One region of the Blautia massiliensis (ex Liu et al. 2021) genome, then DNA from elsewhere that is predicted to be linked to it. Evidence: riboswitches for the same ligand, from Rfam matches in the RefSeq annotation. Region 1 holds a riboswitch; the other holds the start of a gene.
The links. A riboswitch is a leader RNA that binds a small molecule or an ion and turns the genes downstream of it on or off. The one in region 1 is predicted to bind cobalamin.
Positions count from the first base shown of each region.

Region 1 (12,262 bases):
CTTACCTATTACAAATGTATGGATGACTGGCAGGATGAACACAAACCACTGCGCTATGCATATGCAGGAATTCTGAAGAATTGCGGAAATATGCATATGTCCGCTTATCCGGAGAAGATCGAAAGGATCCGAAACGCGCTGGAGGAGCTTTCTTCCCTGGAAAAACAGGGGGAAACCGATGTGGACCGTGTAGCCGGGTGTTCCGGACGTATCATGGAAGAGATTCTGGCTTTCCGTAAGGATGTCTGGGAATCGTCCCTGCGCCGTCTGGGATTTTATCTCGGAAAATTTATCTACATCCTGGATGCTTATGACGATGTGGAAAAAGATGCAGAAAACGGAAATTACAATCCTTTCCTTGAAAAATATAAGATAGAAGGGTTCGAGGAAGAGGTACGTCGGCTTCTTATGATGATGCTTGCAGAATGCTGCAGAGAATTTGAAAAGCTGCCGATCCTCCGATACGGAGATATCCTTCGAAATATTTTATATTCCGGCGTCTGGTGCCGTTTTGCGGCGATCGGACAGAAGCGCAGGGAAGAACGGGAGAAAGAGAAAAAATGTTAGATCCATACAGCGTGCTGGGAGTTCCCAGAAACGCATCTGATGATGAAATAAAAAAGGCATACCGGAAGCTGAGCCGAAAGTATCACCCGGATGCCAATATCAATAATCCGAATAAGGATCAGGCCGAAGAAAAATTCAAAGAAGTGCAGCAGGCTTACGAGCAGATCATGAAAGAGCGTGAGTACGGAAGCAGTTCCCGGAATGGCTATGGCGGTTACGGAAATTACGGTGGTTTTGGAAATTACGGAAATGCCGGTTCCAGTGCCTATCAGGATGAGGAAAGTATGCGCAGAAGGGCGGCCGCCAATTATGTGCAGAGCGGTCATTTTCAGGAAGCTATGAATGTACTGGATTCTCTTGGTCAGAAAAATGGAGAATGGTATTACCTGGCTGCTATGGCAAATATGGGAATGGGAAATAATGTAACAGCTCTGGATCAGATCCGTGAAGCAGTCCGTCAGGAACCGGATAATATGCAGTACCGTATGCTGCTCCAGAGAATGGAAGGCGGTGGCGGCTGGTATCAGCAGCGGCAGGATCCCTTTGGGGGAATGCCGACTGCAGAAGGGGATATGTGTGATGCCTGCTGCAGGACCATGGCCTGTTTCATGTGCTGGCCGGGCGGCTTTTTCTGCTGCTGATGCAGGAAAAAGGTCTGTCATCGATGTCCTGAAACTGAGATCGGGGATATCATAAGGCAGCATATCCATATGTTTGTAAGGCGGATCCTGCAGATCCGTTTTGCGATATAGATCGCAGAGGGATTTTTCTGACAGAAATTCACAATGCTGTCCGGAAAATGTCATACTGCAGAGAAAAAGAGGAGGAAATCGTTATGAGTATAAGAATTGGTATTTTAGGTTACGGAAACCTGGGACGCGGCGTGGAGTGCGCCATCAAGCATAATCCGGATACAGAGCTGGTTGCAGTATTTACCAGACGTGATCCGGAGACTGTAAAGATCCTTACAGAGACCGCAAAGGTTTATTCTGTAAAAGATGCGGAGAAGCTGAAGGATGAGATCGATGTCCTGATCATCTGTGGAGGAAGTGCTACAGATCTTCCTGTTCAGACACCGGAGTATGTAAAATATTTCAATGTTGTGGACAGCTTTGATACACATAAGAAAATCCCGGAGCATTTTGCAAATGTTGACAAGGCAGCAGCAGAGAGTGGACATGTAGGAATCATTTCCGTAGGCTGGGATCCAGGAATGTTTTCTCTGAACCGTATGTATGCAAATGCGATTCTTACAAATGGAAACGACTACACATTCTGGGGCAAGGGTGTCAGCCAGGGACATTCTGATGCAGTCCGCCGCATCAAAGGCGTAAAGGATGCAAAGCAGTACACCATTCCGGTAGAAGCTGCACTTGAGGCAGTAAGAAACGGAGAAAATCCGGAGCTTACCACACGCCAGAAACATACAAGAGAGTGCTTCGTAGTTGCTGAGGAGGGTGCTGATCTTGCACGCATCGAGGAAGAGATCAAGACCATGCCGAACTACTTTGACGAGTATGATACAACGGTACATTTCATTTCCCAGGAAGAGCTGAATCGAGACCACAGCGGTATCCCACACGGCGGTTTTGTGATCCGCAGCGGAAAAACAGGCTGGAACAATGAGAACAGCCATGTGATCGAGTACAGCCTGAAGCTGGATTCCAATCCTGAGTTCACATCTTCTGTGATCGTTGCCTATGCAAGAGCTGCATACCGCATGAACCAGGAAGGACAGAAGGGCTGCAAGACCGTATTTGATGTTGCACCTGCATATTTAAGTGCCCTTGACGGAGCAGAGCTTCGCAAAAAATTTCTGTAAGGATCTGTAACAGATCTGTAACAGACAGGAGCAAAACTGCATAAAGGATCATATCCCCGGAGCATCGGTGAATATTTCTGATGTTTCGGGGCTTTTTTCTGCATAAAATCAACATTGGTAATACCTGGATGATGTTTTTTCTGAAAGAAAAGGAAAGAGTTGACGGACCGTAAAGAATGTTATATAATATGGACGTAAAATTGTAACAAAATTGTAACGTTTACGATCAGCCGGACTTAAGAAATAGTAAATATCAATGATCTATCTATCAAAGGAAGGTATGTATGCGAAAATTAAGCAGAAAATGGAAGCTCTGGGGACTTTTTTTTGTTCTGATGTTCTTTGCAGCCGGAGCAACTGTACATACAACGGCAACAGATGTACAGGCTGCGACCAAAAACGGCTTTAAAACAGAAAACGGAAAGTCCTATTATTATCAGAATGGCCAGAAGGTAAAAGGCTGGCTTACACTGAACGGAAAGAAATATTTTTTTAATAAATCCACAGGCGTGCAGATGAAGGGCTGGGCTAAGGATTCCAAGGGCAAACGATATTTTTATAATGTCAACGGTGCCAAGGGCTATATGGCAACAGGCTGGCTTACAGACAGCAAGAACAATACCCGCTATTTTAATCCCACCAGCGGATATATGACAACGAAATGGGCCACGATCAGTAATAAGAAATATTATTTCTACAGCGGCAGTGGTGCTGCTGCAAGAAGCGTATTCCTTACAGACAAGCAGAATGTGACCAGATATTTTACCAGCAAATGCTTTATGGCAAAGGGCTGGGCAACGAATAAGAAACAGCAGAAGCGTTATTTTGATCCAAACACGGGAGCTATGTATAAGGGCTTCAAGAAGATCGGCAGCGATACCTATTATTTTTACAGCAAGAGCGGCGTGATGGCTACCGGTTGGGTCACAAATTCCAAAAAAGGATATAAATATTATTTCGATCCGTCAACCGGTGTCATGGCTACGGGAACGAAGACGATCGATGGCAAGAAGTATACATTTGGCAGCAATGGTGTCCTGGATACAAACCCAAGCACTACTACAGTGACAAGCTCCAAGACTATCAAGAATTTCCTTGCCAATGCATTACTTCCGGTAGGAAAGACTCTTTACGTATGGGGCGGCGGCCACAACTGGTCAGATGCGACCAGAAAGGGCATCAGTCCAAAATGGAAACAGTGGTATGACAGCAATTCCAGCTCCTATAATTACAGAGATTATATGGATCTCAGTGAAGCTACAGAACAGAAGGGCCTTGACTGCTCCGGCTTTGTAGGATGGTCTGTATATCAGATCATGCAGAGCAGATCCGGTGGACCTATGTACACGGATGTTTCCGGAAATCTTGGATCTTTGTATTCCGGCAAGGGAATGGGTACCGTTGTTTCCCAGTCTCAGCTGGCAAGCTCAAACTGGAAGCTTTATCCGGGAGATATCGGATACAACAGCGGACATACCTGGATCGTTCTCGGACAGTGTTCCGATAAGAGTGTTGTGATCCTCCACTGTACACCGAATGCCGGCGTACAGATTTCCGGAACACCGACACCAAGCGGAACTTACGGAAGCCAGGCGATCAAGCTGGCAGAAACTTACATGTCCAAGTATCCTGGAGTCAGCAAATATGATTATCATGAATCCAGTGGTAACTATATCCGAAACGGTGCATACTTCAGATGGAACAGAAGCACTCTTTCCGATCCCAACGGATATCTGAACAAGACAGCCAATCAGATCCTTGCAGATCTTTTCTGATCAGGATATGCTGGAAGAAATGAAAGAAATTTATATGTAACAAATAGCAATAAGAAACGTGAGAGGAGAACCTGAGATAACCCGGGTTCTCCTTTTTTAATGTCAAAATCATTAATAAATGTTACAAAGTTTTAAACTAATTAATAGAAAATCCTTGCAATCTAAATAACACTGTGTTAATATATAAAAAGATTGAAACAAGATATTGCAAAAGTATTACAAAGAAAACCAACGAAGCGGATGGTCAGATCCGCTGTATTAAATTAGAATCAGATTGCGAGGGTGAACAGTCATGAAGAAAAGGATATTATGTCTGACACTGGCGCTCATCATCAGCGGAGCACAGGTAGTCAGCGTAAGCGCAACAAGAGAAGATGAGGCAGCACTTCAGCAGGAGATGGATGCGACCAACGAACAGCTGAATGCGACTTATTCCAGATTGGATGAGCTTTCCTCACAGAAGTCACAGATTGAAGGCGAGATTTCAACTCTTGATGCCAATCTTGTAAACGTGATGGTTTCGATCCAGACACTGGAGGGAGATATCTCCAATAAGGAAGCCGACATTGCATCTACACAGACCAACCTTGAGAAGGCCAAAAATGCCAAGCAGAAACAGTATGAGGCAATGAAGAAACGTATCCAGTATCTCTATGAGAAGGGTGGAGACGATGCATGGTTCCAGATGATGCTGAATGCAGAGAACCTGTCTGACCTTCTTACAAGAGCAGAGTACACACAGAAGACTTATGAGCAGGACCGTAAGAGTCTTGAAAAATATTCCAATACGATCCAGCAGGTGGCAAACCTGGAGGCACAGTACACACAGGAGAAGGCAGAGCTGGAGGGAATGAAGCAGGAATATGAGGCAGAGTCCCAGAACCTGCAGGCACAGCTGGATGAGAAGCGTGCCACATCCGCAGATTATGATAATGAGATTGCCTACGCACAGCAGCAGGCTACAGATTATGCCAACCTTCTTGCAGAGCAGACTGCAGAGCTTCAGAGATTAGAGGCTGAGCGTATTGCAGCAGAGGAAGAGGCAAGACGTCAGGCCGAGGCTGAAGCAGCAGCGAGAGCACAGGCTGAGGCAGAAGAGGAAGCAAGACGCCAGGCAGAGCAGGAAGCACAGCAGGATGAGGCGGACGAGAGCGAAGACGTACAGTACGATGAGGACGGCGACGTGATCGAGAATGCAGATGAGGATACTGCAGAAGATGACACCGAGGATGTGGATGAAGATGCAGACAATGGTGAGAATGATGATGCGTCCGAGGATACTGAGGATACAGAGGATAATGCAGACGCAGATTACGATAACAGCACAGACGCATCTGAAGAAAGTGCAGAGGACACATCTAATGCAGAGGACACATCTAATGCAGAGGATACATCTTCAGACAGTGACAGTTCTTCTTACAGCAGTGGTTCCGGATCTTCTGTTGTGAATTATGCTACACAGTTTGTGGGAAATCCTTACGTATGGGGTGGAACAAGCCTTACCAACGGTGCAGACTGCTCCGGATTTGTACAGAGCGTCTATGCGAACTTCGGAGTCAGCCTTCCGAGAACCTCCTATGAGCAGCAGAATGCAGGTACAGAAGTATCCTACGCAGATGCACAGCCGGGAGATTTGATCTGCTATGGCGGACACGTGGCTATTTACATGGGTAATGGCCAGATCGTTCATGCATCGAACTCTCAGGACGGGATCAAGATCAGCAATGATGCTACATACAGAACAATTGTATCTGTAAGACGTCTTGTATAATAAGAACGTACAACAGAAAATAAAAATACAGCAGCCCGACAGCAGTTTGTCGGGCTGTTTTTGACGTCGGAAAAAATATTGAAAACCCATGGAACGGATTGAACGGCAACAAAATATGCTCAAAAATGTATAAATATTGAAAACAGTATTGACATATAATTAACAGGATGTTATTATGATGTCAGTATAATTCCATATTGAACATAGCAAGTGCTGAGGATAGCTGACAGTTATATATTGATTATCAGAAGTCCACAGAAAAGGGAATCAGGTGTGAAACCTGAGCGATCCGGTCACTGTAACGGAGGAGCGAATCTCATAGTCCATTGTACGTATGTATGAGAAGGAGAGAGGAGTCATGATCCCGGAGCCAGGAAACCTGCTTGTTATGGCGAGGTTAAACTTCCGTGTAAAGTGTAACAACCATTTCAGGGACTCCGCACCCCTGGGACGTTGTCTACTTTTTTACGAGAGTAGGCATTTTTTTATGGAATGCGCCTGTTCATATGAATTATACATGATTAAATGGCAGGCGATACTACTCCGGATACATTCGTTCCCTCCGCGCACTCATGAACGGATTATATTTCTACCCCGGGGTGGCATCGCTACCTCTTTTTATAGGAAAAAATTATGTGTGGTTATGTCAGGAGAGGAGAAAAGAGCCATGGAGAAACCATACTGGGAAGGCAAAGAATACTCTTACTTCAGCCACAAAAACTGTGAGTATTTTCCGTGCCATAAAGGAGCAGATCCGGAGAACTTCAATTGTCTGTTCTGCTATTGTCCTTTATATGCACTGGGAGATAAATGTGGTGGTAATTTCCGCTTTACGGAAAGCGGGATCAAAGACTGCACCGAATGCAAGCTTCCTCACAGAAGAGAAAATTTCGGATATGTTACAGGTAAATATAGCGAGCTTGCGGAAATTGTACGGAAGCAGCGGGAAAAATAAAAAACAGGCCAGTTCAGATACAGGAAAATGTATATTCCTGTGTTTGAACTGGCCTGTTTTGCTTGGGGGGACAATATCTGTTATCTGTCGGAAAAGATACAGAAGATCATTCTCTGGTTTGGAGAAAAACCTTGAGTCTGGGAATCTGGTTGTTGAGGATCAGCTGTTCCGGAAACATGGCCTGATGAACAAACTCAGCAGCACAGGTAAAATCTCCGATATGCTCCGGACCATGGCTGTCACTGGAAAGAAGCAGCGGCAGATCATATTTGCGGCAGCATCGAAGGATCTCGAAACAGTTTTCTCTTGTGTCGCCACGATAGCCATAAGGTGCAAGAGAAGCTTCGTTGATCTCAAAGATCGTGCCGGTTTCTCTGGCAGCCCTTGCAAGCGCATCATAATTAACCGGGTAATGAGTGTTATCACTATGTCCGAGGATCTTTACACAGGGGTTTTTCATTACATTGATAAAAGCTTCTGTGTTTTCGGCTCTGGTACCGCAGCGGTAATTCCAGGCATGCATGCTGGCAATGGCGTAATCAAGTTTGCATAATAATTCCTGATCTAAATCTACCGTTCCGCTGCGGTCAAGGATATTCAGTTCAATTCCGTAGAGTAATTCTACACCGAAATGTTTTTTGGGAGAATAGGTAAGGCTGCGGAAATAGGAGGAAGTTCCGGCTGCCAGAGTGCCGGGACCGTGATCAGTGATCCCGAGAAGCCGGAGACCTTTCTCGGCAGCTGCGCGTGCCATGTTGGTGATGGTACATTCCGTACCGTGACCACTGGCGATGGAGTGGGTATGCATATCAGAAAGATACATAAAAATACACCTCTTTTACTGTTTGAGAACATGTGACAGAGCGGAATACGAATGTCCGCTTTGCATAAATTTTTTCTGAAAAACAAAGGAATTCCTATATAAATCCAAGTATGGCAGAGCAGAAAAACAAAGTCAATAGAGAAAAACATAAAAATACAAAAAACAAATAAAATCAACAGGGCGCAACCGATAAAAACCACAAAAACAGCTAGAAACACATGTTGGATTTCGTTGACATCGAAGTAGGAGTAAGGTATAATAAAACTACATGAGCACATAGCCGGACAGGAGCGGTTCTGGAAGCGTAGAGGCAGACAGATCACCAGAAACAACCGGTTATGAGAAAGGAGAATCATGGAGAAATTTCATATAGCAGATGTTCCGAAAACAGACAGGATCACACATCTTGTAGATAATCTTTATGCAAAGATGCCGGTGATCGAATCTGCCAGAGCAAAACTGATCACAGAGTCTTACAAAGCAACAGAAGACGAGCCGATCATCACCCGCAGAGCCAAGGCATTTGCCCACATCCTGCACAACATTCCGATCATCATCCGTGATGAGGAGCTGATCGTCGGAAGCAGCACTTTGGCGCCGAGAGGATGTCAGACGTTTCCGGAGTATTCTTTCCAGTGGCTGGAAGATGAGCTGGATACAGTGGCTACCAGAACAGCCGATCCATTTTATATTGCGGAGGAAACCAAGGCGGAGCTCCGTGAGGTACATAAATACTGGAAAGGCAAGACTACCAGTGAGCTTGCAACCTCCTATATGGCACCGGAAGCGATTCTTGCCATTGACCACAATATTTTTACACCCGGAAACTATTTCTACAATGGTGTAGGACACGTAACCGTTAAATATGAAGAAGTTCTGGCAATCGGTTATGAAGGAATCATTGCCAAAGCTCAGAAGGAACTGGATGAGTGTAATGTAGGAGATGGTGATTACGCAAAGAAATCCCGTTTCCTGGAAGCAGTTATCATGAGCTGTCAGGCAGTTATTGACTATGCACATCGCTATGCCGAGCTCGCAGAGCAGATGGCATATCAGTGTCAGGATCCGACCAGAAAACAGGAACTCCTTCAGATCGCATCCAATTGTACACGCGTACCGGCGAAGGGCGCCCGTAACTTCTATGAGGCGTGCCAGTCCTTCTGGTTTGTACAGCAGCTGATCCAGATGGAAAGCAGCGGACATTCTATTTCTCCGGGACGTTTTGACCAGTATATGTATCCGTATTACAAGAGTGATATGGAAGCAGGCAATCTTACCAGAGAATTTGCCCAGGAACTGATGGACTGCATATGGGTAAAATTAAACGACCTGAATAAATGCCGTGATGCTGCATCTGCAGAAGGCTTTGCAGGCTACAGCCTTTTCCAGAACCTGATCGCAGGTGGCCAGAACAAGGATGGCGAGGATGTGACCAATGATCTCTCCTTTATGTGCATCCAGGCGTCTATGCATGTGCACCTTCCGGCACCGTCTCTTTCTGTAAGAGTATGGAACGGATCACCACATGAATTCCTGATCAAGGCTGCAGAGCTTACAAGAACAGGAATCGGACTTCCGGCTTATTACAATGATGAGGTTATCATTCCTGCACTGCAGAACCGCGGCCTTTCTCTTGCAGATGCCAGAGAATATAACATCATCGGCTGTGTAGAACCGCAGAAGGCAGGTAAGACAGAGGGCTGGCATGACGCTGCATTCTTTAACATGTGCCGTCCGCTGGAGATGGTTTTCTCTAATGGTATGGACAAAGGGGTACAGATCAGTGTCCAGACCGGCGATGTCACAGAGATGAAGAGCTTCGATGAGTTCTATGATGCATATAAGAAACAGATGGAATATTTCATTTCCCTGCTTGTAAATGCTGATAATGCCATTGATGTGGCACATGCGGAGAGATGTCCGCTTCCATTCCTTTCCTGTATGGTGGATGACTGCCTGAAACGAGGCAAATCCGTTCAGGAAGGCGGAGCTGTTTATAACTTTACAGGTCCTCAGGGATTTGGTATTGCAAACATGGCAGATTCTCTGTATGCGATCCGCAAGCTTGTATATGAAGAAAAGAAGATGACCATGGAAGAGCTGAAGGAGGCTCTGGCATGGAACTACGGCAAGGGTATCGATGCACAGTCTGCAGCAGATATCACCACCATCGTTATGCAGAAGCTTCAGGAGAATGGCATCAGCGTAAATGAGCAGACCGCAACAGCTGTTATGACAGCAGCTCTCGGAACAGAGCCATCTCCGGAGAAAAAGGCAAGATTCGAAGAGATCCACAAGATGATCGAGGAGGTTCCGAAGTTTGGAAATGATATCCCGGATGTGGACTACTTTGCAAGGGATGTGGCTTATACTTACACAAGACCGCTTCAGAAATATATGAACCCAAGAGGCGGACATTATCAGGCAGGACTTTATCCTGTATCTGCAAATGTTCCGCTTGGCGGACAGACCGGTGCAACACCGGATGGCCGTTACGCACATACTCCGGTAGCAGATGGTGTTTCCCCGTCAGCCGGCAAGGATGTGAAGGGACCGACAGCTGCGGCAACTTCTGTATCCCGTCTGGATCATTTTATCGTATCCAACGGAACACTGTTCAATCAGAAATTCCATCCGTCAGCACTTGCAGGAAGAGAAGGACTGGAGAAATTCGTAGCACTGATCCGCGGATACTTTGATCAGAAGGGTATGCATATGCAGTTTAACGTTGTTGACAGAGAAACACTTCTGGATGCACAGAAGCATCCGGAGAAGTACAAATATCTGGTTGTACGTGTTGCAGGCTACAGCGCATTGTTCACTACACTTTCCAGATCTCTGCAGGACGATATCATCAGACGTACTGAGCAGGGCTTCTAAAGGAGTAACGAATGGACTATTTGGATACAAAGGGCAGGATCTTTGATATTCAGAAATATTCAGTACACGATGGACCGGGTATCCGTACCATCGTGTTCCTGAAGGGCTGCGTTCTTCGCTGCCGCTGGTGCTGCAATCCGGAATCACAGGAATACCGGATCCAGAACATGAAGGTTCTGGGAGAAGATAAAGTGATCGGCCGCGACGTGACAGTTCGTGAGATGATCGAAGAAGTGGAAAAAGACCGTGCCTATTATTATCGTTCCGGAGGCGGGATCACCCTTTCCGGAGGGGAATGTATGTGTCAGGCGGACTTTTCCAGAGATCTTCTTCGCGCGGCAAAGGAGAGAGGGATCAACACAGCGGTAGAAAGTATGGCCTGTGCCCCATGGGAAAAGATCGAACAGGTACTTCCCTATCTGGATGTATATCTGATGGATATCAAGCATATGGATCAGGAAAAACATAAAGAATTCACAGGACGGGCCAACGGACTGATGCTGGAGAATGCAAGAAGAGTTGCGCTCTACGGAAAAACCAGACTGGTGATCCGCGTTCCGGTGATCCCCACATTTAATGATTCTGTGGAAGAGATCCAGGCAATCGCAAGATTTGCAGCATCCCTTCCGGGCGTAAACAAGATCCATCTTCTTCCGTACCACAGACTGGGCCAGGATAAATATGAAGGACTTGGCAGACCCTATTTAATGGAAGGAATCCTTCCGCCCACAGCAGAACATATGCTGATGCTGAAGAATGCAGTGCATGCGGTATGCGGTCTGGACTGTCAGATCGGCGGCTGAGAGATACAGGATTACAGAGAAAAGATCCTTTGCAAACAGAAAATATAAAAAACAATAAAAACAACATAAAAAACAACAAGAAACCAACACAAAACAACGGATTGTCCTTGACTTATTTTGTGGTATGGGGTAAAATGTTCTCAGAAACAAAATAGTGCAATCCAATGCTCAAGGAGGAAATTAAGCATGGTAAACGAGTTTGAAATCAAAAAACAGCTTTGTGACATCGGTAAGAGAATCTACAACCGTAACATGGTTGCAGCTAACGACGGAAACTTCTCCGTTAAAATAGCTGAGAACGAGTATCTTTGCACACCAACAGGTGTATCCAAAGGCTTCATGACACCAGAGTTCATCTGTAAGGTAGATGGCAAGGGTAATGTGATCCAGGCTAACCCGGGATTCAAACCATCATCTGAGATCAAGATGCATATGAGAGTATATGAGAAGAGACCGGACGTAGGATCTGTTGTACATGCTCATCCGATCTATGCAACATCTTTCGCGATCGCAGGTATCCCGCTTACACAGCCGATCATGCCAGAGGCAGTTATCGCTCTTGGATGTGTTCCGATCGCTGAGTACGGCACACCTTCCACGATGGAGATTCCGGACAACCTTGAGAAATACCTTCCATACTTCGATGCAGTACTTCTTGAGAACCACGGAGCACTTACATGGAGCACAGACCTTAACGCTGCATATATGAAGATGGAGTCTGTAGAGTTCTATGCACAGCTTCTGTATCAGACCAAGCTCCTTGGCGGACCGAAGGAATTCGACAAAGAGAACATCGAGAAGCTCTATGCGATCCGTCGTAAATTCGGTATGCCTGGAAAACATCCGGCAAGCCTCTGCCTGAACAA
Region 1 is NZ_JBQHWA010000001.1:50,452-62,713, reverse strand. It holds gene ACTNDQ_RS00275 (DUF5685 family protein) at 1-567, shown strand, start outside; gene ACTNDQ_RS00270 (J domain-containing protein) at 561-1,208, shown strand; gene ACTNDQ_RS00265 (diaminopimelate dehydrogenase) at 1,403-2,389, shown strand; gene ACTNDQ_RS00260 (N-acetylmuramoyl-L-alanine amidase family protein) at 2,674-4,164, shown strand; gene ACTNDQ_RS00255 (C40 family peptidase) at 4,457-5,935, shown strand; cobalamin riboswitch at 6,167-6,336, shown strand; gene ACTNDQ_RS00250 (cysteine-rich small domain-containing protein) at 6,603-6,890, shown strand; gene ACTNDQ_RS00245 (phosphatase) at 6,997-7,713, opposite strand; gene ACTNDQ_RS00240 (glycyl radical protein) at 8,068-10,593, shown strand; gene ACTNDQ_RS00235 (glycyl-radical enzyme activating protein) at 10,605-11,396, shown strand; gene ACTNDQ_RS00230 (class II aldolase/adducin family protein) at 11,583-12,262, shown strand, end outside.

Region 2 (12,262 bases), on a different contig from region 1:
GGTTGCGGATATCCGGATCAAGCCCCGTCTGGATCAAAGCCTCCTTTACTCGCTCTTCATACTCACCCTCTTGCAGTTTTTCATGTAATTTCAAAATTTCCAGAATATTTTCTCCAATGGTATAACCGGGATCAAATACCCCGCTGCTGCTTTGAAAGACCATCTGAAGATTCTTGCGATATGGACGAAACTGCTTTTCAGACAAATCCTGCATTTCCTGTCCCTGAAACCAGACTTTTCCATCTGTAGGTTTCTCCAGGTCGGCGATCAGCTTTCCGAATGTAGTTTTACCACTTCCACTTTCACCGATCAGAGCCATGGATGATCCTGCATGGATTTCCAGACTTACATCATCCACTGCCTTCACAATTTTTTTCTTGCCATAATATTTTTTTAAATGTTCTGTCTTTAGTAACGTACTCATACTTTTCCCCTATAAAACTGCATCCAGCAGTTTTTTTGTATATGAATGCTGCGGATGATAAAAGATCTCTTCAACTGTTCCGTTTTCCACTATTTCGCCGTCTTTCATGATTGAAACATCATCTGCGATCTCTGCCACCACACCCAGATCATGCGTAATAAATAACACGCCCAGATTTTCTTTCCTGGATAGCTGATAGATTTCTTCCAGGATCTGCTTCTGTACGGTTACATCCAAGGCTGTCGTCGGCTCATCTGCGATCAGATAATCCGGTTTCATGGACATGGCAATGGCGATCATAACACGTTGGCACATACCGCCAGACAATTCGTAAGGTTTTTTCTTCATCAGTTCTTCCGGATCACGCAGATTCATCATCCGCAGACTTTCCAACGCAACTTCCCTTGCCTGTTTTTTGCTCATTCTGCGATGTTTTCTCAGTCCTTCCAGAAGCAGTTGTTCAACTGTAAAGAGCGGATCGAGAGCAGCGGTCGGATTCTGAAAGATCATTCCGATCCTGTCTCCGTATAACTGTCGTTTTTCTTTTCCTGATAACTTCAGAAGACTCTTTTCGTTCAGTGTCACATCTCCGGATATCACCTTTCCATTTCCTGCAAGCAGATTCATAATCGTCAGAGAGGTAACTGACTTGCCGCTTCCGCTTTCTCCCACCAGAGCATGGATCCTTCCGCGTTTTACTTCCAGGCTGACATCTTTTACTGCATGAACCATTCCGTGAGAAGTCTGAAACTCCACATGTAGTCTTTTTACCTTTAGAACATCATTTTTGGGCTGTTCCATTCTGTATTCCCTCCCCCAGATAATTAAATGCCAGAACAATGATCATGATCAGTATGCCCGGATAAAACATCAGTCTTGGATAAGTCTGAATATAACTTCTACTGTCACTGAGCATGATCCCCCATTCCGGTGTCGGTGCCTGCACACCAAGGCCGATAAAGGAAAAACCGGCAATTGACAGAATGATCGAACCGATTTCCATTGTTGCCAGTGCAATCACAGATGGCAGGATATTTCTCAATACATGCCTGAATATGATCCTTGCGTGGCCGCAGCCGCCGGCTTTTAGTGCGGTCATATAATTTTTATTTTTTTCCTGAAGTGTCAATGCCCGGGCAAGCCTTGCATATTCTGCCCAGGATACGACCGATAAGGACAGGATCAGATGAGCGCCGCTGGCTCCTACGGTTCCTGCAATGGCAAGTGCCACAATAAAGACCGGCATAGCCATAAATACATCAATGATCCTCATAATTATGGAATCGATTTTTCCACCTACATATCCGGCAAACAGTCCGATCGGCACCCCGACACATACAGTGATCAGAAGCACCGTAAAGCTATAGCTCAGTGAATACCGGCTGCCCCAGAGAAGTCTTGATAAAATACATCGTCCCAGCTGATCAGTACCTAAAGGATATGCCGCCGACGGATTCTTTAATTTTATCGAAACATCCACAAGCAGTGGATCATGCGGCGCCAGTACAGGTGCAAAAATAGCTGCCAATGCAAAAATTATGACCACCATCAATCCTATTTTCGTTTTCGGTGACCGGAATACCTGTTTCCAGTACAGATTCTGGATCATGCTTTTTTCTGTTTTCTGCTTTCTTCTGCTTCCCATTCTATGATCTCTCCTTTACTTTAACTGGATTCGCCGGTCAATCGCAGAATAGGCGATATCCACAAGAAAATTTAATACTACAATGCCAACAGCCAGAATAAAGATAAAACATTGCAGCACCGGAGTGTCTTTTGAGATCACGGATTTCAATGCCAGATTTCCGATTCCCTGAATTGAAAAAATACTTTCTATCACAGCTGAGCCACAGAAAAAACCGATCACAATTGATACCAGACGTGTCAGCACAGGAATCAGGATATTTTTCAGACCATGACGCAAAATTACATTTACAGATGACAATCCCTTAGCTCTGCTGGCACGTATGTAATCCTGCTTCAGCACCTGTATCATATTGGTACGGATCAATCTCGTCATAATTCCAAAGAAACTGATATCCATGGCAAATGCCGCAAGAATCGGGATGCCTCCGGCATCTCCTCCGATCACGGAAATCACTTTTAGCTTTACTCCAAATATATAGAGCAGCATCAGACCGATCCAGAAAGACGGCATAGATACACTGAGGGACGACAAAATGCGAATGACTTTATCCAGAACTCTGTTTTCATAAATTGCCGACAAAATTCCAAGAGGGACTGATACGATCATCAACAATAAAAACGAAGTAACTGCCAGTTTAAATGTCTGTGGAAAATATCTTTTTAATTCCTCAAAAGCCGGTTTTCTGGTAGAATATGATTTCCCAAAATCGCCATGAAGTGCCTGATCCAGCCATTTCCCGTATTGTACCAGCACCGGCTGATCCAGCCCTTCCTCATGACGTACTTCTTCTATCTGCTCTGGTGACGGATGCTCGTATTTTTTCTCCGCCAGAACTCTGGCCGCATCACCTGCCGATATAAAACTCAGCATGAAAATAATAAATGTAACCGCCAGAACTACCGGAATCATAAATATAAAACGCTTTGCAATTACTTTTCCCATTTTCATTTCTCCTCATTTTTCATCTGTTTATTCGGTTAAAATAAAAAAAGCTGATATGATCCAGCATCATATCAGCACAAAAAACAAACCTCTACCTCAGGCAGAGCTTATTCCTTCTGTATCCCATCCGAATCAGAATTCTTCTGTCAAAAAGGCAAGTCTCCTGACTCCAGTTCTTCCTACTTACCATCTTCCCGGATCTCTCCAGTGATATTTTGGTTTTCGTCCCTGTCACAGTAGCGGTGGCTGTTCTGGCATTTCACCAGATTCCTTATTAAGTACTTTGTACACCCTTCTGACTATTCAATTTTCATAGTTGCAATGAATAAGTATTATAATATCATACTTTTCTTTTTATATAAATAGTTTTTTGTCAAATATAAAATATCTGAACATTTCATAGTGAAACCCGGATATTTTCTGCCTGTATTATTATAGATCCCTTAAGTAAATAACATTATGTATGAACGGTGACTTCTTTATATTTCCGTATAATGATCATATAACTTACGAATAATAAAACAGCTGCACTGCTCCATGCACAGATCTCTGCATAGTATATTCCATCTTCACCGATCAGTTTTGGCAGCAGCAGCGCAACACTGATACGCATTATAAATTCTGCAATGCCGCTGGCAAGCGGAATCAAAGTATTACCCAGGCCCTGGATAGCGGAACGATACACATACAGCAGATACAGCACCCACAAAAAGACAGCCATGATAAACAAATACTTATATGCTATATCCAATACCTGTCGGGTCTGATCCGGTTCACCGGATACAAACAGGGACAGTACATTACGTCCAAACAGCACCATCATGCCGGAAATGAAAGCCGAAGTGAGCACTGCCATATAAGTGCCGCTGCGCACGCCTTTTCGAATCCTCTGATATTTCTTTGCACCAAGATTCTGGCCCACATATGTTGTAATAGCATATCCATATGAAACGGCAGCCATCTCCAAAACCCCATACAGCTTATTCGATGCCGTAAATCCCGCCACAAACAGAAAACCAAATCCATTGATCACATACTGTACCACAAGTCCTCCCACGGAGATGATCACATTCTGTATTGCAAGAGGAACCGCCAGTTCCAAAAGTCGCAAACTCATAGAGGGCTGCCTGTAAAAATCCTTCTTTTCCAGGCGGATATCCGGGATTTTACGTAATACGATCAAACAGTACAAGGCAGAAAATCCCTGCGCGATAACGGTCGCCACTGCTGCTCCGGCTATACCCCAGCCAAAAACCGCCACAAACAACAGATCCAGTCCCACATTGATCACTGCTGCCACTGTCATTGCGATCAACGGAGATCTGCTGTTTCCAAGTGCCCGAAGGATCGCTGCAAATATATTATAAGCAGCTATGATCGGGATTCCTGCAAAGATCAGCCGCAAATATAGCATTGTCAGATCAATGACATTATCCGGTGTCTGTAAAAATAAAAGAACATGATAAACTGTACCTTCACTTACTGCGAGTACGACCACAGACAGTAATGCTGTCATGATATAGCTTTTCGCTACTGCACATTTCAGATTTTCCTTTTCCCTTGCTCCATAATACTGAGATACAAGAATAGAAAAACCCTGTGTGATACCTGTCATGATCCCCAACACCAGCCATACCAGCCAATCTCCGGCACCTACTGCCGCCAGTGCCTTAACTCCTACCACTTGTCCGACGATCATTGTGTCTGCCATTGTATAAAACTGCTGAAAAATATTTCCAAGCATCATTGGTATGGCAAAAGTTATGATCAGTTTTCCGGGGGATCCGGCAGTCATATCTTTTTCATTGGTTCCCATAAGAGTCTCCTTTTCTTTTCATCCTTGTCCGCTATTTTACAAGGGGCTCTTACGAAACACAAGCCTATTTTTTCACAAAGTTTTTCTCATATTATTGGTAGCTATTACATCTTTATGATCATTATTTTTAATGGATCATTTTTGTCACGCCTATCTTAAAACTCTTTCTTCTTCATGGCGCTCATACTATACTTATACGAAGCAAACCATATAAGCAGACTTAGCACAATAAGGGCAATCCCGATTTCAAGATCCCCTATTCCCCCTATCATATGCAGAATACTTTCTTTTAATCCCAGGTTAGCCTTCACAAAAGATCCAATTGTATAACAAATCGCAAAAATAATTAAAATTGCGATTGGCAGCACAATTCGCCCTTTCTCTCCTTCGAACCTTATCCTGATCGCAATCATAATTCCCGCAATTGCCTGAAACACAAAAAATGTGATCAACTCCATTGCCAGCATTTCCAGATCAAACACCTCTTCAGGATTTATGAGTACCATAATTCCTGCACAGATCATTCCAATGCACCATCCACATGCTGTCATGATAAAGGAAAAAATATATTTTTCTCTGACATATATTTTTTTATTTACGGGTAAAGAAAATAAATATGTGTAGCCATGGCCATTTTCATCATAACTGATCGTATTACCTGAATATATCGCCAGAACAGATGGGATATACATTGCAATGAAAGCAGCTCCCGTTTTTCCTGTAAGTATAAAAAACAATGCTACAAACACTAACACCAAAAAAAGATTACCACCCTGCCGAAAAAACAATCGAAAATCCTTTTCCAAAAGACCTCTGATTCCTTTCATCATCTTTCGCCCCCTGTCAACATCAGGATCACCTGATCGAGTGATCCGCTCTCTACTACGATTTCCGGATAATTTTCTATATAATACTGCTTCTCGTTCGTCAGACAGGCAACTCCAAAAAACTCTTTTTTCTCTTTCAAAAGATACCTTTTATCTACTGCCTGATATTGTTCCTCACTGACCTTCAACACTGCATATTTTTCAAGAATCGTATCCATCTCTTCATGAAGTATGATCCTTCCTTTATGTATCACATAAATGTCATCACACAGATGTTCTAGGTCCGAAGAAATATGTGAACTGATCAGGATACTTCTCTCCGGTTCTTCTTCCATATACTCTCTTAAAATATCCAGCATCCTTTCCCTCGCTCCGACATCAAGCCCTGCTGTCGGCTCATCCAGCATCAGGAATTCTGCCTGATGTGTCAATGCAATGATCAGATTCAGCTTTGCTTTCATTCCTGTTGAGTACTCTTTTATAAATTTATCCAACGGAATCTGATATTCTTCACACATCTGATGAAATTTTTCTGCTTCAAACTTTGGATACAATTTGGCAAGGACTGCCTCAACATCTTTCCCTTTCAAGTATCCACTGAATCCGGCTTCTGCCAGGACAACTCCCAGCTCTTCTTTCTCTTTTTCACTTAACTCTTCCGGTATTTTTCCCAGGATCTTTATCTCACCGGCATCATAAGAAATGAGTCCGAGCACTGCCTTGAACAAAGTACTCTTACCGGCTCCGTTCTCTCCAACCAGACCGGTGATTCTTCCTTTTTCTACATTTAACGAACAGTCTAACTGAAATTCACCGTAGCTTTTCTTTACTCCTTTGATCTCCAACATAATCATTCATCCTCCATGATGAGTTCAAACAACGAACGGATCTCTTCCTCCTTCATTCCGCAGCGCCTTCCCTTCTGAATTGCTGCTTCCAGATCCGCCTCAACCTCTTTCCTGCGCTCTTCTTCCATCAGCTGTGTATTCGAAGCCGCTACATACGTTCCTTTCCCATGAACTGTGACTGTCATGCCCTCTGCTTCCAGATTGTCATATGCTTTCTTCACAGTAAGTGCACTGATCTTCAGTTCCTTTGCCATTGTTCTCACGGACGGCAATATATCATTTTCTTTTAACTCTCCGGAGATGATCTGCGCCTTGATCTGCTCCATGATCTGTTCATAAATTGGTACCATCGAGGTATTATTGATTATAATCTTCATATGTTCCCTCCTGTTGTAAACAGTATATAACAGTATAATACTGTTGTCAACTGTTATATACTGTTTTGCAGTAGTTGACTGCCGGGATTCTGTCATCTGCCATCAGAAGGTATGGGAAGTCTTAGTCATTTACTTTTCATGATCATTAATTTTTATTTGTTACGCAAAATGTATTGACTTTATAGACTGATTAGTCTATTTTGTAAATAACTACAACAAAAATATTCTTGGAGAAATATATGACGAAAGCTATCAATAATTATGATAAAACAAAAATTTCAATGGCACATGTTTTCCTGCAATATGATCAGGCTACAATGATACATAAATATTCATTAGATTACAATTCTGACTGGTTATATATTACTTTTATTAACCGTACCTATCGTATTAACCGAAAAACGGGAAGTGTTCAGTGGTCAGATAATGATTTTGAAATAGTTCATGAAGCCAATCATAATGAAGCAATGACTATTTATGATGTTTTATGTTATTCAAAGGATAGATGCCATCTGTCACATGAATTTGTAAATATAAACAGCCTTTCCTCTGTCCGAACAGGAAATCTCTCGCCGAACAGAGGATTTTTTCAGAATACCGCTGACTTTTTTAACGGAAAAACCGTTGAATTGCGTAATGCCTGTATATCACTTTCCGGAAAGGAACTGGAAAAAGGAGATGTTGCTTTTAAATTAAATCTTTTTCCTTTTTTGCCGATTATCATCCGTTTCTGGGAAGCTGATGACGAGTTCCCGGCAAGTCTTCAAATTCTTGCAGACAGGAATACTTTAGATTACATGCATTATGAAACGCTTATGTTTGCACTTACACATCTGTTTTCCAGACTGAAGGAGGAAATGCGAATTGAAAAAGGGTGAAGAATCCAGACAACGCCTGATCGAGTGTGCTGCTGAATTATTTTGGAAAAATGGGTATTCTGCTACTGGAATCAGCGAAATCCTCAAACAAACAGACCTTCCAAAAGGATCTTTTTATTTTTATTTCAAAAGCAAGGATGACCTGGCAACAGCGGTAACGGAATACTATCAAAAAATCTTACTGGAACAATTTCAAAATAGTTCTCAGGGAAATGACTGGGAAAGTTTTATTGAAGAAATCTTTGATTTTTTATCTGAAAGGACAAATGGACAAACATTTGCAGGCTGCCCGTATGCGGTGATGGGCATGGAAACAGCACTTAGCAAGCCTGCAGTTGCATCTGTATTTATGGAAGGACTGAAAAAATTTGAGCAGATTTTTCAGGAAGTATTGTTATGCTCCGGATTGTCTCCAGATCATGCAAAAATTCTTTCTCAGCGCATGCTTTCTATCTATCAGGGATATTTTCTTCTTGGACGAATCAGCGCCGATACTTCTTATTTGAAAAATGCAAAAAAAAATATGATTGAAATGTACCGGGAATACCGGGCATTGCTGTCAAGGTTGCCAGTCGGCTCGTCTGCTAATGTCAAGTAAGGACTTAAAAAATCCTCCGGATTTTTCGAGAGTATGAAACTTTTTCTGTAAAATAATGTTTATAAGGTTCTTCTATGATACAATAAATATCATTAGGAGGGCCTTTTATTATGGCAAGACAAAAGAAACCTGTACATCGTGTACAAATGACAGAAGGAAAACGAAACATCATCCATCAGCTCCTGGAAGAGTACGATATCCAGTCTGCAGAAGACATTCAGGATGCGCTCAAGGATCTTTTAGGCGGCACCATTAAGGAAATGATGGAAGCTGAAATGGATGATCATCTTGGTTACGAAAAATCCGAACGCTCAGATAATGATGATTATCGCAATGGTTATAAGCGGAAACAGGTCAACAGCCGGTATGGCTCGATGGAAATCGAAGTGCCACAGGATCGCAAATCAACGTTTGAACCACAGGTTGTGAAAAAACGTCAGAAAGATATTTCCGATATTGATCAGAAGATCATTTCCATGTATGCCAAAGGAATGACTACCCGGCAGATTTCCGAAACCATCGAAGATATTTATGGCTTTGAAACTTCTGAAAGCTTTATTTCTGATGTGACTGATAAGATCCTGCCACAGATCGAAGACTGGCAGAACCGGCCACTGGACGAGGTCTATCCCATTCTCTACATTGATGCAATCCATTATTCTGTAAGGGATAATGGCGTGATCCGAAAGCTTGCTGCTTACGTGATTCTGGGAATCAACACGGAAGGAAAAAAAGAAGTTTTAACCATCAGTGTTGGCGATAACGAAAGCGCAAAATACTGGCTTTCCATTATGAATGAACTGAAAAATCGTGGTGTCAAAGATGTATTAATCATCTGTGCCGATGGTTTAACCGGAATCAAAGAAGCGATCGCAGCAGCTTTTCCAAAGACGGAATACCAGCGCCGTATTGTACACCAGGTAAGAAACACGTTGAAATATGTCCCGGATAAAGACAGAAAAGCCTTCGCTACGGATCTGAAAACCATTTATCAGGCCACAGATGAAAAGAAAGCTCTGGCAGCCTTAGAGCGTGTAACAGAAAAATGGACACCGAAATATCCGAATTCTATGAAGCGCTGGAAGGATAACTGGGACGCAATCTCGCCGATCTTTAAATTTTCAACGACGGCCAGAACGGTGATTTATACTACAAATGCTATTGAATCCCTGAATTCTACCTACCGGAAACTGAATCGCCAGAGAAGCGTATTTCCAAGCGATACAGCTCTATTAAAGGCACTGTATCTTGCCACATTTGAAGCTACGAAGAAATGGACCAGTACGATCCGCAACTGGGCACAGGTGTATGGTGAACTGAGTATTATGTACGAAGGACGCCTCCCAGAGTAACGAATAAACAGGCGAATAAGACGGGCGGAAAACCGCCTGCTCTTGACATGCCATTCAACAACTGTTATATATAAAACAAAGGTAATATCATCAGGTGTAAGTGGTAAATTCTTCTCCGACCATTCCATAATAAGCTCCGGGTGTACTTCTGCTAAACTGTTGTTCATAGCCAAACCTCAACCTCCTTGTGTTTAGAGTATATGAAGTTTTGACTTTATCTTGTAGTTTGCGAATATCCGTATAAATAGAAAAAGCCCTTTGAGAAAAGGATTTCTCCTCTCTCAAAGGGCAACCTGACAAACTGGAATTTGGCGTTCCATCACTATTAGTTCAAAAGGATGTGCATCAGAAAACCAATTAAAACGCAAACAACAAATGTTGTCAACGCAGTACCTATAACTAAAAGAATTTTTTGATAAGGACGTTTGCCTATTTCTCGTTGCTTATGAATATCATCCAAAAGTTTTCCCTCAGAAAATGCGACAATTTCTTTATAGGTTTGAACATCATTATCTTTTTTTACCTTTTCAACCTTAAAGGCAAAGTACATAGAGATTGCCCAAATGATTCCCCAAGGAATGAATGCCCAAACACCAAGCCACATAAATAGCGGAACTGCAGAAACAGCAGTTGCAATTAGCATTATAGTGTAGGATTTTCCATAGCGATTCATCTTTTCAATTTCTTCTTTTTGAATTACATCTTTCATAACTTCAATATCTCCTTTGATTAGATTGTCAAGGGAAATTTGAAAGATTTCACTCAGTAATACCAAACTATTCACATCTGGATAGCTTTTATCATTTTCCCAATTTGAGATTGTTTGCCTTGAAACATAAACACGATTGGCTAACTCCTCTTGGGATAAATGTGCTTCCTGACGATGCATTTTTATTTGCTTTCCAAGTTCCATCTCGTCACCTCCTTGCATACTCATACTAATCGAAAGGTCTTATTTTCGCTATCAAAGTGCATTGACATCTATGTTTTCCGTGTGTCAAAGGTCTTTTACAGACCGTAAACTTCCGATTTGTATTTCTGTTTGTTTTAAAAATGGGCAACTCCGATTGGAATTGCCCACTCATTGTACTAATTATGCGATTTTTTCTTGCTTGCACCGATTTCTGCATCAAATGATGTAAGTTTGATGTAAATCGCTGTTTTTTTAGTTTTTTATCAAATGAAGTACGTCCCGTCTATTCGGTAAAACGGTACATCTTTACATCATCTTAATAGAGCTTTGCACCTGCTGGAATATGGTCATCAACCATCAGAAGATGGAGCTTTTCTTCGCCTTCTTCTTCGTGAATAGCACTGAGGAGCATACCGCAAGAGTCAATACCCATCATAGCTCTCGGTGGAAGATTTATGATAGCGATAAGAGTTTTTCCAACCAGTTCTTCAGGCTCATAAAAGCTATGAATACCACTTAAAATAGTTCTGTCTGTGCCTGTTCCGTCATCAAGAGTGAACTGTAAGAGTTTCTTTGACTTCGGTACTGCAACACACTCTTTAACCTTTACTGCACGGAAATCTGACTTGCTGAATGTGTCAAAATCAACTGCTTCCTCAAACAAAGGCTCAATCTTTACCTTAGAAAAATCAATCTTTTCAGGCTCAGCTTTCACTTCTGCAGCTGCAGGAGCTGCTTCGGAAGTCTTATTTGCCTTCTTGTCAGCGTCCAGTGACTTCATCGTCGGGAACAGAAGTACGTCACGAATTGCCTGGCTGTCTGTCAGGAGCATAACGAGACGGTCGATTCCGTATCCGATACCACCTGTTGGCGGCATACCGATCTCCAGTGCATTCAGGAAGTCTTCATCTGTGTGGTTGGCTTCCTCATCACCTGCGTCTGCAAGAGCATCCTGTGCTTTGAAACGCTCTCTCTGATCGATCGGGTCGTTGAGCTCGGAATATGCATTACACATTTCCCATGTATTGATAAAGAGCTCAAAACGCTCTACCTTGTTCGGATCGGAAGGTTTCTTCTTGGTCAGCGGAGAGATCTCGATCGGATGATCCATGATAAATGTCGGCTGGATCAGCTCTTTCTCACAGTACTCCTCGAAGAAGAGGTTGATGATATCACCCTTCTTATGACGATCCTCATACTCGATATGATGCTCGTCAGCAAGCTTCTTGGCTGCCTCATCATCTGCTACTTCGTCAAAGTCGATTCCTGCATATTTCTTGATGGCATCGTTCATGGTCAGACGTGCGAAAGGCTTTCCAAGATCGATCTCGATACCATTGTAGGAAATCTTTGTGGAACCGCAGACCTTCTCTGCAAGGTAACGGAACATGGACTCTGTCAGCTCCATCATTCCCTCATAATCAGTATATGCCTGATAAAGCTCCATCAGAGTGAACTCCGGATTGTGACGGGTATCAACACCCTCGTTACGGAATACACGGCCGATCTCGTAAACTCTCTCAAGTCCGCCTACGATCAGTCTCTTAAGATAAAGCTCCAGGGAGATACGAAGCTTAACGTCTTCGTTCAGTGCGTTATAATGTGTCTCAAATGGTCTTGCAGCTGCACCGCCTGCGTT
Region 2 is NZ_JBQHWA010000018.1:34,518-46,779, forward strand. It holds gene ACTNDQ_RS08905 (ABC transporter ATP-binding protein) at 1-424, opposite strand, end outside; gene ACTNDQ_RS08910 (ABC transporter ATP-binding protein) at 434-1,225, opposite strand; gene nikC (nickel transporter permease) at 1,206-2,069, opposite strand; gene ACTNDQ_RS08920 (ABC transporter permease) at 2,085-3,014, opposite strand; cobalamin riboswitch at 3,151-3,324, opposite strand; gene ACTNDQ_RS08925 (MATE family efflux transporter) at 3,472-4,830, opposite strand; gene ACTNDQ_RS08930 (ABC-2 transporter permease) at 4,986-5,660, opposite strand; gene ACTNDQ_RS08935 (ABC transporter ATP-binding protein) at 5,657-6,505, opposite strand; gene ACTNDQ_RS08940 (GntR family transcriptional regulator) at 6,508-6,882, opposite strand; gene ACTNDQ_RS08945 (DUF3786 domain-containing protein) at 7,122-7,760, shown strand; gene ACTNDQ_RS08950 (TetR/AcrR family transcriptional regulator) at 7,747-8,358, shown strand; gene ACTNDQ_RS08955 (IS256 family transposase) at 8,469-9,710, shown strand; gene ACTNDQ_RS08960 (helix-turn-helix domain-containing protein) at 10,036-10,623, opposite strand; gene lysS (lysine--tRNA ligase) at 10,940-12,262, opposite strand, start outside.
Region 2: it holds a riboswitch for cobalamin, as region 1 does, so the genes downstream of both, ACTNDQ_RS08920 (ABC transporter permease) here and ACTNDQ_RS00250 (cysteine-rich small domain-containing protein) in region 1, are expected to answer to the same signal.